4 regions of the Ectopseudomonas hydrolytica genome follow, and region 2 is predicted to be linked to each of the others. Evidence: riboswitches for the same ligand, from Rfam matches in the RefSeq annotation. Region 2 holds a riboswitch; each other region holds the start of a gene.
The links. A riboswitch is a leader RNA that binds a small molecule or an ion and turns the genes downstream of it on or off. The one in region 2 is predicted to bind cobalamin.
Positions count from the first base shown of each region.

Region 1 (3,200 bases), 2.6 Mb from region 2:
GACGAGCAGGAAGACAAGTTCGCCCGCCTGGTCACTGCGGTGGGCAAGTACTGGATCTGCAAGCGCGCCCCGGAAATGGTCTACGAGGCCAGCGAATGCATGGGCGGCGCCGGCTACGTCGAGGAAACCATCATGCCGCGTCTGTATCGCGAGGCGCCGGTCAACTCGATCTGGGAAGGCTCGGGCAACGTGCAGTGCCTGGACGTGCTGCGCGCCCTGTCCAAGGAGCCGGGCGTACTCGATGCACTGTTCAATGAGCTCGGTGACGGCCATGGCGATGCACGGCTGAAGGCGCATATCCAGCGACTGAAAACCGACTTCAGCGACACCGCCGACATCCAGTACCGCGCCCGCCAGCTGACCGAGGACATGGCCGTGGCGCTGCAGGCCAAGCTGTTGCTGGAGGCCGGCAACAGCGTGGTCAGCGACGCCTTTATCGCCAGCCGCCTGGAAGGCCGCGGCCGCGTCTACGGCACCCTGCCGCGCGGCGTCGACGTCGAGGCGCTGGTGGCGCGCAGCACGCCGCATCTGCTGTAAGGGGCGATAGTCCCGGAACGAAGCGCCGGCTATTCAGCCGGCGCATAACGCGGGTCAGTAGTCACTCTCCAGCACTTCACGGTCGTAGAGCGCCTGGATCGGGCGTGCGTTCATCGCATACAGGTGCTGGAACTGCTCCAGCTGTGCATGGGACAGTTCGACCGGCTGCTTCAGCACGCGCCATTGCACGTTCTCGCTGCACGGCGGGGTGGTCAGCGAGCCGGCGAAGGCGTAGTAGCCCTGCTGCTGCGGCAGCACGGCCTGCGGGGTGAAGCTGCCGGCCAGCTCGACTTTCTCGCCTGCCTTGGGCGGCATGGTGTCGAACACCTGACCCAGCGCCTGGTTCTGCGCGCCTTCCTTGAACAGCACCGCTACCACCGCCAGGCGGCCGTCGCTGGCCTGGTGGACGAAGTGCGCCACCATCGGGAACGCCTGCCCGGCAATGTGCTCCTCGCTGGGCGTATGGAAATGGAATTGCACTAGGCGGTAGGGCTTGCCGTCGATCTCGATGCCGCCGGCATTGGCCAGGTTTACCTGAATGGTGTGGCCGTTGTTTACCACCTCGGCCGGGCTGACCTGGTAGTCGAAGGCGAGGCGCGGCAGGGAGGCTCGGGTGGCATTGCGGATATCGATGGGCGACTGGGCGTGGCCGATCGCGCAGGTTTCGTAGCCTGGGTCCAGCTGGGCCCAGTGTTCGGGGCCTTCGTTGCCGTTGTAGCTCCAGTGCGGTTGCTGTTCGGCGGCCATGGCGCCGGTTGCGAACAGGGCGGTCAACGCAACGATCAGGGTCTTCTTCATATGCGCTCTCGTGACTGGATGATGGGCCTGCAGGCTCGCGTGGGCAGAGGCCGGCGCGAGTGCAGAAATACTACGCTTGCTTTGTAATATGAAGTTACATATACGCCTGGCGGTGTGACGCTTTCCGCATCTGTGCCGCATCGGCCGTGTTCGGGACAGCGTTCGTTCAGCCAGCGCGGCGCAGCTGCCGGAAAGTGGCCTGCGGCCTGCACGTGGCTCGGTCGCCCACCTGACCCGTGCGGCGGCGAGTGCGGATGCTGTCTTTTGCTCCGGCGGCGGAGTAAGGTTGCCGCCGATGGTTCCGCCGCCTCTGGCGCGCGGATGAAAAGGGAACAGGGTGCGGCGCCGCGTCGCCAATGCCCTGGCTGCCCCCGCAACTGTAAACGGCGTACGACGCTCCCTATGCCACTGGCCGCCAGGCCGGGAAGGCGAGCGAAGTGGCAAGCCGTGAGCCAGGAGACCTGCCATCGGCAAACGGGCGATTCGCCCATCCTTCATCCGAATCGTCGCGCGGTGGGCGCGGCCAAGGAACTCGCATGCATATCGAACCCGGTGTCGTCGAAGGCGCCAAGATCTTCCTCAGCTACGCAACCGCTGTCGGCGCCTTCGGCCTGACCGCCAAACTGGCGCGCGATGCCATCCGCGACAACGGCGGGGTGACGGCCCTGGCGCTGCGCAGCCTGCTGACCACTGCTTTGGTGTTCTGCTTCTTCGAGGTGTTGCCGCATCACCCGGTGGGTGTTTCCGAGGTGCACCTGATCCTCGGCTCGACCCTGCTGCTGCTGTTCGGCGCCGGCGCTGCCGCCATTGGTCTGGCCGCTGGCCTGTTGTTGCAGGGGGTGCTGTTCGCTCAGTTCGACCTGCCGCAGTACGGCATGAACGTCACCACCCTGCTGCTGCCGTTGTGGGGCATCAGCCTGCTGGCCAAGCGCATCGTCGCGCCGGGCACGGCCTACGTGGACCTCTCCTACAAGCAGGCGCTGGCGCTGTCGACCGCCTACCAGGGCGGTATCGTCGCCTGGGTGGCCTTCTGGGCGTTCTACGGTCAGGGCTTCGCCGGCGAGAACCTGGCGGCTGTGGCCAGTTTCGGTCTGGCCTATATGAGCGTGATCCTGGTCGAGCCGCTGATCGACCTGGGCGTGCTGGCCGCCGCCAAGGCCCTGTCGCGTTTCAGCCAGGGGCCGCTGTTCAACGTGCGTCTGCACCACAGCGCCGCCTGAGCACGCGCCGCTAACGGCGGCGCTGCCAGATCATCTTGCCGGTATTGCTCTCGGTGACCAAGTACTGGTCGCTGAAACGGTAGTAGGCGGCCGGTTGATAGTCGGCAGCGCCTGCCAGGCGCACCAGCAGCATGCCGTCCTGGCTGCGCCAGTGGCCGCTGTACTGCACCTCGCCGGGGCTGTCATAGCTCCAGTCGCTGCCGCCATCGATCGAGCGGGTCCATTGCGTGACACTGCCATCGGCGTTCAGCTGCAAGGTCATCAGGGTCGTGAACGAAGCGAAACTGGCACCGCCGCTGTTGATGATCTTCTCGTGCACCCAGGTGCCGATCAGTGCCGGGTCCTGCTTGCCCGAGGTGGCTGCCGGCGGCGTTTGCGCGGCGGGGGCTGCGGCAACGCGCTGGAACAGGGCCTGGCGCTCGAGCACCTGACCGTTGCGCGGATCGCGCGCGGCGATGCTGGTGTTGAGCATGGCATTGGCGTAGGTGGCGTTCATGTTGGCCAGCAGCAGCCCTGACTGCGGTTCGCTGATTTCGGCGCGCAGCAGCTCACCGTCATAGCGCCCCTTGACGATCAGGCGCAGGCGCTGGTTCTCCAGATATTCGCCTTCCACCACATCGCCGTTCTGGCGCAGGATCAGCTCGC
Region 1 covers NZ_CP099397.1:4,437,293-4,440,492, reverse strand. Annotated here, with positions in the region: gene L1F06_RS20855 (acyl-CoA dehydrogenase family protein) at 1-537, shown strand, start outside; gene L1F06_RS20850 (carbonic anhydrase) at 592-1,335, opposite strand; cobalamin riboswitch at 1,615-1,818, shown strand; gene L1F06_RS20845 (energy-coupling factor ABC transporter permease) at 1,872-2,555, shown strand; gene L1F06_RS20840 (hypothetical protein) at 2,566-3,200, opposite strand, start outside.
Region 1: another riboswitch for cobalamin. It lies ahead of L1F06_RS20845 (energy-coupling factor ABC transporter permease); the one in region 2 lies ahead of cobO (cob(I)yrinic acid a,c-diamide adenosyltransferase).

Region 2 (3,200 bases):
GGGCGGCGCGGCGAAACTCACCGCCGGCGGCAGGTCGACATCGGCACTGGCCGCCAGCGCATCGGCGGCAGCGTCCAGGCGCGCATCCAGATCCGCCAGCTCGGCGGCCTGCACCAGGCCCAGATGGCGACTGGGCAACTCCACCGCGGCGCTGCGCGGCAAGGCGCCGAACCAGCGAATGCTCGGCGGCAGGGCATCGCGCAGGATCTCGCCATGACGGCTGCTGGCAACGCGATTGCCGAGCACGCCGGCAAAGGGCAGATCGGGCTGGAAGGTGGCCAGGCCATGGGCCAGGGCGCCGAAGGTCTGCGCCATGGCCGCGCCGTCGATCACGCCCAGCACCGGCACGCCGAAATGACGCGCCAGGTCCGCCGCCGAGGGTTTGCCGTCGAACAGGCCCATCACCCCTTCGATGAGGATCAGATCCGCCTCGCCCGCAGCCTGCCACAGCAGGCGACGGCTCTCCGCCTCACCGACCATGGCCAGGTCGAGCTGGTACACCGGCGCGCCGCTTGCGCGGGCATGGATCATCGGGTCGAGAAAATCAGGCCCGCACTTGAACACCCGCACGCGCCGACCCTGGCGCGTATGCAGACGTGCCAGCGCAGCGGTGACGGTGGTCTTGCCCTGGCCGGAAGCCGGGGCGGCGATCAGCAACGCCGGACAGTGACGTGTCGTCATCAGAATTCGATGCCCTTCTGCGCCTTCACGCCAGACTTGAACGCATGCTTGACCAGGCTCATCTCGGTGACCGTATCGGCCGCCTCGATCATCCCCGGCAGGGCACCGCGGCCGGTCACCACCACGTGCTGCAGCAGCGGCCGGGCCTCGATATCGGCCAGCACCGCATCCAGTTCGAGATAACCGTGCTTGAGGGCGATGTTCAGCTCGTCCAGCACCACCAGGCCAACGGACTCGTCGCCGAGCAGACGCCGGGCCACGGCCCAGGCCTCCTGCGCCTTGGCGATGTCGCGCTGACGATCCTGGGTCTCCCAGGTGAAGCCCTCGCCCATCACGTGGTAGCTGACTTCCTCGGGGAAACGGCGGAAGAAGGTTTCCTCACCGGTGCTGGCCGCGCCCTTGATGAATTGCACCACGCCAACCTTGATACCGTGGCCAAGGGCGCGCGCGACCATACCGAAGGCGCTGCTGCTCTTGCCCTTGCCGTTTCCGCTGTGCACCAGCAGCAGGCCGTATTCATCCTGGGCCTGGGCGATCTTCTCGTCGATCAGGGCTTTCTTGCGCTGCATGCGCGCCTTGTGGCGGGCGTCGCGTTCGGCGGATTCGCTCATGCTGTGCTCCTGCAAGTCAGGTGCCCGCGTTGCCTGCTTCAGGAACAGTGCGAACGACTATGAAGAATCGCGATGATCCGCGCGACCTCATACAGGCGCCAATGGCTGGTCAGGCGAGCGGAAGGCAGGCAACACCGAGGCCCCGGTAGAAGCGGAGCACTGGCCGGACAACGCCCTCCGCGATGCCGTGGAACTGCGACAGGCCGGTCTCCGGGCTCGTGAGCGAACCTGAAAGGTTCGACGCTGCGCCTTCCCGTGCATTGCACAGTGGCCTGAAACAGCGTTTGACTCACCTACCGTTGCGGGGGCAGCGCCGGCATTGGAACCGGCTTCCCTGTTTCACCCCGGCGCCGTCGATGGAGACGACGCGGGGCACCTGAAGCAAGGCGCGCAGGGTAGAGGCTGACAGCCTCGTGCGTCAACGACAGTCAATGTTTCGGCACGAAGCCCGGTGGTTTGCGCGCCAGCCACTCAACGAAGGTACGCATGCGCTCATCGCTCAATAGCGCCTCACGGCTGTTGTAAGTCAACGCCAGCTCCTTTTCGCTGAACAGGCGGTGAATCTGGTTATGGCAAGCCCGGCAGACCCAGAGCGTGGCGGTAATGCGCTCATGCCGCGCATAGCGCTTCTGTACATAGACCTTGTCATGCAGGGCCTTGGGGATCAGATGGTGGCGGGTCAATGCGACTGGCCTGGCGCACAGCTCGCAAACCTCGGGCTGAGGCGGCAAACGGATGGGATCGGCCATACCCGGCTAACGCTTGCGGCAGAGCGTCAGACCGTCGCCCAGCGGCAACAGCGACAGATCGATGCGCGGGTCGTCACGCAGGGCCAGGTTGAGCGCCTGGATCGCGCGCGTGTCTTCGCTGTCGGGGGAGCGTTGCAGCACCCGACCGCTCCACAGGGTATTGTCGAACAGCAGCAGGCCACCCTGACGCAGCAGAAACAGGGCCTGCTCCAGGTAGGCCGGATAGTTGGCCTTGTCGGCATCGACGAAGATCAGGTCGAAGACGCCCTGTCCCTCTCGAGCCAGCGCCGCCAGGCTTTCAAGCGCCGGGCCCAGCCGCCACTCGATGGATTCGGCAACCCCGGCCTCGGCGAAGTAGCGGCGCGCCGTGGCGTTGTAGTCTCCAGGCAGGTCGCAGCAGATCAGGCGCCCACCCTCGCCCAGGGCCTGCGCCATGCAGAGCGCACTGTAGCCGGTGAAAGTGCCCACCTCGACGATCCGCCGGGCGCCGGTGAGGCGCACCAGCAGCGCCATGAACTGCCCCTGCTCCGGCGCAATCTGCCAGCGCGCCTGGCTTAGCTGCGCGGTTTCTTCACGCAGGCGGGCGAGCAGCGGCGACTCGCGCAGGGAGACATCCAGCAGGTACTGGTAGAGGGCGTCGTCGAGTTGCAGCGTACGCTGAGTCACGCTCGCCTCAGGGATTGCGCGCCAGTTCGGGGGTGATGATGCGTTTGGCATCGAGGTAGACGCCCTGCCAGTAGCCGCTGGCCAGGCTGTCCAGACGCACCGTACCGCCGGTGGAAGGGGCATGGACGAAGCGCCCCTCGCCGACATAGATGCCGGCATGACTGACGGCGCGCCCGCCATTGGTGGCGAAGAACACCAGATCGCCGCTCTGCAGGGCGTCGCGCCGGACGTTGGGCGCGCGCATCGCGCTGAGCTCGCGGGTCGAGCGCGGCAGACTGATGCCCGCGGCATCCCGGTACACGTAACCGATCAGGCCGCTGCAGTCGAAGCCGCCATCCGGGGTGTTACCGCCATAGCGGTAGGGTGTACCGACCAAACCCAGGGCACGAAACAGCACATCCTCGGCGCCCCCCTGGTAATGGGACGCAGTGGAAGGCGGTATATAGGTGGGCTGGGGAGAGGGAGCGCGACTGCTGCAAGCACTCAGCAGCAA
Region 2 covers NZ_CP099397.1:1,804,535-1,807,734, reverse strand. Annotated here, with positions in the region: gene L1F06_RS08370 (cobyrinic acid a,c-diamide synthase CobB) at 1-681, opposite strand, end outside; gene cobO (cob(I)yrinic acid a,c-diamide adenosyltransferase) at 681-1,292, opposite strand; cobalamin riboswitch at 1,477-1,687, opposite strand; gene L1F06_RS08360 (hypothetical protein) at 1,721-2,041, opposite strand; gene L1F06_RS08355 (O-methyltransferase) at 2,048-2,707, opposite strand; gene L1F06_RS08350 (C40 family peptidase) at 2,715-3,200, opposite strand, start outside.

Region 3 (3,200 bases), 1.9 Mb from region 2:
GGCAGCCGGGCGCAGGCGACGACTGGCGCGAGGTGGATGGCTGGGATGAACTGACCCGCGCGCTGACGCCGTTCCAGCGGCCGTTCTTCACCTCCGGTCGCGAGCCGCTGGCGCATCTGCACGAGATACCCGAGCACCAGCACTGGACGGTGCGCTGCCTGCAGGCCGAACCGGCGCCGCCGCGTGCCGAGATCATCGGCGCGCGCGGGCCGTTCTCTTTGGACGAGGAACGTGCGCTGTTCGCCCGTATCCGCTGCGATGTGCTGGTAAGCAAGAACAGCGGCAGCGCCTCCACCGAGCCCAAGCTGCAGGTCGCCCGCGAACGGGGCCTGCCGGTGCTGCTATTGCGCCGCCCGCAGTTGCCGGCTGTAACGCGCCAGTTCGAGGAGCTGGACGCTCTCTACGAGGCGCTGTCCTTGTAGGGCGGGTGAAACCCGCCAATGCCGGCCTGGCGGGTTGCACCCGCCCTACGCTTGCTGCGCCTGCGCTGATTCCGTAGGGTGCGCCGCGCGCACCGGGGCTTCTAGCACCTGCCGGATTGCCTCCGGACCACGACGCGCTGCTAGACTGCCGGCCCGTTCTGGAGACCGTCATGAGCCAAGCCCCCTACGCCCGCGTTCTGTTCATCGGCCCCGGCCTTGGTCGTGGTGCCTCGGCCGAGCGTCTGCAGCGGCGCGTCGAAGCACTGCTGGGCGAGGCGCATCTGCATGACAGCGAGCAGGACGGCTGCTGGCAGGCCATCGCTGCGGCGCCGCGACCGCTGCTGGTGGTGGATCTGGAGCCGCGCGCCGATGCTGCGCACCGTGACTGGCTGCGCGAACGCATCGCCGAGCGCGGCGATGGGGCGGGCGTGTTCGTGGTCTGCGCGGCGCTGGAGGATGCCTGGCTCGATGGCCTCGCTGCGCTGCTGGCGCGTCGTGAGGCGCACCTGCCCTGCAGCGACGTGCCGCCGGTGCCGGCGCAGCACGCCTGGTCGCAGATCCCACCACATGCGCAGCGCCTGCTGCTGTGCAACGGCCCGCGCTGCACGCGCAAGGGCGCGCTGGGCCTGTGGAAAACCCTGCGTCAGCGGCTCAAGGCCGCCGGCAAGCTGGAGTGCGACGGCGGTGTGCATATCACCCGCAGCCAGTGCCAGTTCCCCTGCGACCTGGGCCCGACCGCGAGTCTTTATCCACAGGGCGAGTGGTACGGCATCAGGGACGAGGCGGCGGTGATCCGCCTGGTCGATGAGCGTCTGGTGGCGGGCAGGGCGCTGCCGGAGCTGCGCATCGATGAGCCGGGCGGCGCCGGCGAGACAGGCACGAACCCGCGTCCTTGAAGCCTCGCGCCTTGACTTGAGCGGGTGTGGGTGGTCATATCCGCCCCGCTTCAGGTGTCTCACGCCGCCGCGCGTGAGGTGAAACGGGAAGTCGGTTGAAGTCCGACGCTGCCCCCGCAACGGTAAGCGAGCGACCGCATCGATACGCCACTGTGCGCCACGCGCATGGGAAGGCGATGCGTTCATGACCCTCGCAAGCCCGGAGACCGGCCTGGAGTCATTTGTCTGGCAACCCGCGGTGGGCGGGCGTTGACTCCAGTAGGGCGCCGCCGTGCCCCTGTCTGCTGTTGCGCATTTCCATCGGATTGCCGTGCCTTCCCTCTACCGATGGAACCCCTATGGCGCGCCATTTCCGCTACAAGAACCTTTTTGCCTTGCGTCCGAACGAAGGGCACGAGCCTGTCAGCTGCTGCCTGCGTAAAGCGATAATGTTATGTTATAACAATAACATTATCGCCTCAGACCGTGCCGGCGAGGAGTCGAAGCTGAACGCTTGCAACTCGCCCGCACGTGGCCTGGAGCGACTCCACGAACCCCCTCGAAGCCCCGGAATCAATTACGTGCAGCACCTTCTACGTCACTGCCCCCTGCCATTCGCGCTGCTGCTTGGCGGTGTGGCCATGGCCAGCGAATCTCCTGTCGATCTGCCCGCTGTCACGGTCCAGGCGCAAGCCGTGGAGGAGGGCGAGAGCGATCTGCATACGCCCACCACGTCCGGCTCGCGCCTGGAGCTGTCGGCGCTGCAAACCCCGGCCAGCACCAGCAGCCTGAGCGGCGCCGAGGTACGCGGGCGCAACAACCTCACGGTGCAGGACGCGGTGACCCGCACACCGGGCATTAGCAGCATCGGCTCACCCGGCAATGGCGGCACGGCGCTGTCGGCGCGTGGTTTTACCGGCCATGCGGCGACCATGCAGCTGTACGACGGCACCCGTCAGTACGTCGGTGCCGGCACCGTGACCTTCCCGGTGGACACCTGGTCGGTGGCGCGTATCGACGTGCTGCGCGGCCCGGCCTCGGTGCTCTACGGCGAGGGGGCCACCGGCGCGGTGATCAACGTGGTGCCGAAGAAGCCCTTCGCCGGCGAGATCCGCAACCAGCTGCGCCTCGGCTACGGCAGCGACGACCGCCGTCAGGCCGCGCTGGACAGCGGTGGTTCGCTGAGTGACGAATTGAGCTATCGCTTCAATGTCAACCAGCAGGCCAGCAATGGCTGGGTCGACCGGGGCGATTCGGACAGCGTCGCGCTCAGCGCCGCCCTGCGCTGGGACGCCCATGACGACCTGAGCTTCACCCTGTCCCACGACCATGGCGACCAGAGCCCGATGCGTTACCTCGGCACGCCGCTGGTGGCCGGCAAGTACCGCGAGAGCATCCGCGAGCGCAATTACAACGTCGCCGACGCGGATATCCGCTACAACGACCAGATCACCCGCCTGGTGACGGACTGGCGCATCAACGACACGCTCAGCGCCAGCAACCAGCTCTACTACATCAAGACCCAGCGCTACTGGCGCAATGCCGAGGCCTATCGCTGGCAGCCGGGTGATACGGTCGAGCGCAGCGAGTTCTACCGGATCAAGCACACCCAGGAGCAGGTCGGCGACCGCCAGACCTTCACCCTCGATCACGCCCTGTTCGGCCTCGATAGCCGCACGGTGGTCGGGGTGGATTACAACCGCATCCACTTCGCCCGCCAGCACGATTTCGCCAGCAGTTTCAGCGACAGCGTGCCGCTGGCCGGTTCCGGTGGCGGGCAGTACCAGAGCACCGATCCGCTCGGTTACGGCCCGCGCGAGCGCAACCTGGCGCGGCAATTCTCGCTGTTCGCCGAGAACCGTACCCAGCTCACCGAGCGCCTGGCGCTGGTCACCGGCGTGCG
Region 3 covers NZ_CP099397.1:5,243,479-5,246,678, reverse strand. Annotated here, with positions in the region: gene L1F06_RS24675 (cobalt-precorrin-6A reductase) at 1-422, shown strand, start outside; gene L1F06_RS24670 ((2Fe-2S) ferredoxin domain-containing protein) at 593-1,318, shown strand; cobalamin riboswitch at 1,354-1,547, shown strand; gene L1F06_RS24665 (TonB-dependent receptor) at 1,939-3,200, shown strand, end outside.
Region 3: another riboswitch for cobalamin. It lies ahead of L1F06_RS24665 (TonB-dependent receptor); the one in region 2 lies ahead of cobO (cob(I)yrinic acid a,c-diamide adenosyltransferase).

Region 4 (3,200 bases), 1.8 Mb from region 2:
CGATGATCAGCGCCGGCTTGGGCGCGCCGGCGTCGAGCATTTCCAGCAGGTAGAACAGCGCGGTGGGGGCATTGCCGATCACCACCACGCTGCCCTCCAGGTGCTCGCGCCAGTGCTCCAGGGCCACCGCCGAGCGGGTGTTGCCGACTTCGCGGGCCAGCTCCGGCACACCGGCGTCATGCAGGGTGCAGATCACGTGGTTGTTCGCCGGCAGGCGCGGGCGGGTGATGCCCTCGGCGACCATGCGCGCATCGCAGAGAATCGGCGCGCCAGCTAGCAGCGCCGCACGACCGGCCGCGCCGGCACCGGCGGAGAAGCGCAGATCCTCCACCACGTCGACCATGCCGCAGGCGTGGATCACCCGTACGGCGAGTTTCTCCAGGTCGGCGGGGATGCCGTCGAGGTTGGCCTCGGCGCGGATGGTGGCGAAGGAGCGGCGGTAGATTTCCTGGCCGTCGCGGATGTAATCAAGCATCGGGTTTTCCTGCGGGGTGTTGGCGGGCGAACCAGGCGCCGGCCTCGTCGATGGTCATGGCCGGCGCCAGCAGACGGCCGAAACCGGGTGCCTCGGGCGTGCGTTGGTAGAGCTGGTAGTGATCGGGCGTGCTGGCCAGCAGGGTATAGGGCTGCACGCGGGCGCTGGCGCAACTGCGCGGGCAGGCGCTGAGGTGCACCTGAGGGCGGGCGCGGCTTGCGCGCAGCAGCTCGGCCAGGTGCAGGGCGTGGTGCTTGCTGTCGGCCAAGCCGCGGGCGCAGGCGGCCGAACCGGTGCAGGCGACCAGGCCGAGCAGCGGCTCGTCGGCCTGGGTCAGCAGGCCCAGCTGGTCCAGCTCAGCCAGCAGTTCGCGGGCGCGGGCTTCGGGGACGTTGCCCAGCAGCAGACCCTGCCAGGGCGTCAGGCGCAGCTCGCCATCGCCATGGCGCTCGCTCAGCTCGGCCAGCGTGGTCAGTTGTTCGGCGTGCAACCGGCCCAGCTGGGCGCCAGCGGCGACCATGCACAGGCCGCTCTGCGCCTGTGGATAAATCCCCGCCGGCGCGCGCTCGATGGTGGCGGCGGGCTGCCAGGTGGCCGGGGCCGGCTGCAGGGCAGAATCCAGGCGCGCCTGCAGGCGTTGCAGCAGTTCGTTGGCCGGGATCTGCGTCAGCAACTGGCGCATGCGCGACTGCTCGGGCGTGGCCAGTTCGAGGAACAGCAGCAGCAGCTGGCGAACCAGCTCGAGCGCCTGGCTCGCTTCGACGCGTGCGACGGGCGCATCGCCAGGGCAGCCGGCCAGGCCCAGCAGCAAGTGGTGTTCGTCGTCGGCCGCCAGCCACAGGTCGTGGGGGTGTTCGCGCATGGCCAAGGCTTCGCCGCCATCGAGTTGCAGGGCGAACTTGGGCGACAGGGCATGCAGCGCCGGGGTGTCCTGCAGCAGGTCGAGCAACTGGCCGGCCAGTGGGCGCACGTCCATCCGCATGTGCGGGTCGAGGCCGGCGGCGGGGCTGAGCAGCAGGTTGCGCACATCGTCGGCGGCGGCCACGCGCGGGCCTAGGCCGGCGCTCAGCAGCGCGTCGATCAGCGCGTTTTCCTGGCCGGGCAGCACGCCGCGGATCTGCAGGTTGCTGCGGTTGGTCAGCTCCAGCACGCCGCTTGCGCCATGCCGCGCCGCCTCGGCAATCGCGCGCGCCTGGGCGCTGCGCAGCACGCCGCCGGGCAGCTTGATACGGCAGATGCCACCGTCCAGCGCGGGGACGATGCGCAGCAGGCCGGGACAGGCGGAAGGGCGAATGGAGGTGTGCAAGCGGTCACCTGTGGCTAACGACGCGGCGACCGAACCAGCGAAATCCGCCCACAGGGGGATTCCATGGCATCGGTACACCCCGCCCGATGTTGGCACTCGCGACCAGCGTTCGTCGGCAGGTCTCCTGGCTGACAGGTCATGATCCGCTGCGCCTTCCCGGTTAACAGGCCGTTGAAAAACTACCTACGTTGGCAATACGGCGTTAAAAACGGCCTCAAAATGCTCATTTACAACACGTAAACTGCGCTTTTTCGGCCGTTTTTGCCTTGTCTTGCCTACCTCGCCTACGTTTTTCAACGGCCTTTCACCCAGTGGCCGATTGCATTGGACTCGCTGTTTACAGTTGCGGGGGCAGCCACGGTTTTACCGTGTTCCCTCTTAGGCCCGTTTTATAAGGGGCACCGACGAAGGCTGTATTATGCCCGCTTTGCCCGGCGTCGCGACACGCGCCCTGTCGGCTACTTGCGAGGAAGGTAGATGAAACCCTGGTTGACCCTGGTCGGCATCGGTGAAGACGGCTACCCCGGCCTGGGCAAGGCCGCGCGCCGCGCGCTGCTGGCGGCTACACGCATCGTCGGTGCGCCGCGTCAGCTGGCCTTGCTGCCGCCCTGCATCGGTGGCGAGCGGGAAACCTGGCCCAGCCCCTTCAACCTTGAACCGCTGCTGGCGCGGCGTGGCGAGGCGGTGTGCGTGCTGGCCAGCGGCGACCCGATGTTCTACGGCGTCGGCGCCAGCCTGGCGCGCCAGCTGCCGGCCGATGAGCTGCAGGTACTGCCGTCGCCGTCCTCGGTGTCGCTGGCGGCTGCGCGTCTGGGCTGGCCGCTGCAGGAGATTGATGTGGTCTCCTTGGTCGGCCGGCCGCTCGCCACGCTCAACGCCCGGCTGTTTCCCGGCATGCGCCTGCTGGTGTTGAGCGCCGATGGTGACACGCCCGCGCAGGTCGCCGAAGCCCTGTGCGCACGCGGTTTTGGCGCCAGTCGCCTGACCCTGCTGGAACACCTTGGCGGGCCGGATGAGCGCCGCATCGAGGGCCTGGCCGCGAGCTGGGACTTGCCGCGCGGCGCCGACCTCAACCTGCTGGCCGTGGAATGCCTGGCCGACGCCGGAGCACACCTGCTGCCACCGACCTGTGGTCTGCCTGACGAGGCCTACCGCCACGACGGCCAGCTGACCAAGCGCGACGTGCGCGCGGTGACCCTGGCGCGCCTGGCGCCGCTGCCCGGTGAGCTGCTGTGGGACGTGGGCGCCGGTTGTGGCTCCATCGGCATCGAATGGATGCGCGCGCACCCGGCCTGCCGCGCCATCGCCGTCGAGGCCAACGAAGGGCGTCAGGCCCATATCCGCCACAATCGCGATGCCCTCGGCGTCCCCGGGCTGCAACTGGTCGCCGGGCATGCGCCCGAGGCCCTGATCGGGCTG
Region 4 covers NZ_CP099397.1:5,247,234-5,250,433, reverse strand. Annotated here, with positions in the region: gene L1F06_RS24690 (precorrin-8X methylmutase) at 1-475, opposite strand, end outside; gene cobG (precorrin-3B synthase) at 468-1,781, opposite strand; cobalamin riboswitch at 1,879-2,202, opposite strand; gene cbiE (precorrin-6y C5,15-methyltransferase (decarboxylating) subunit CbiE) at 2,259-3,200, shown strand, end outside.
Region 4: another riboswitch for cobalamin. It lies ahead of cobG (precorrin-3B synthase); the one in region 2 lies ahead of cobO (cob(I)yrinic acid a,c-diamide adenosyltransferase).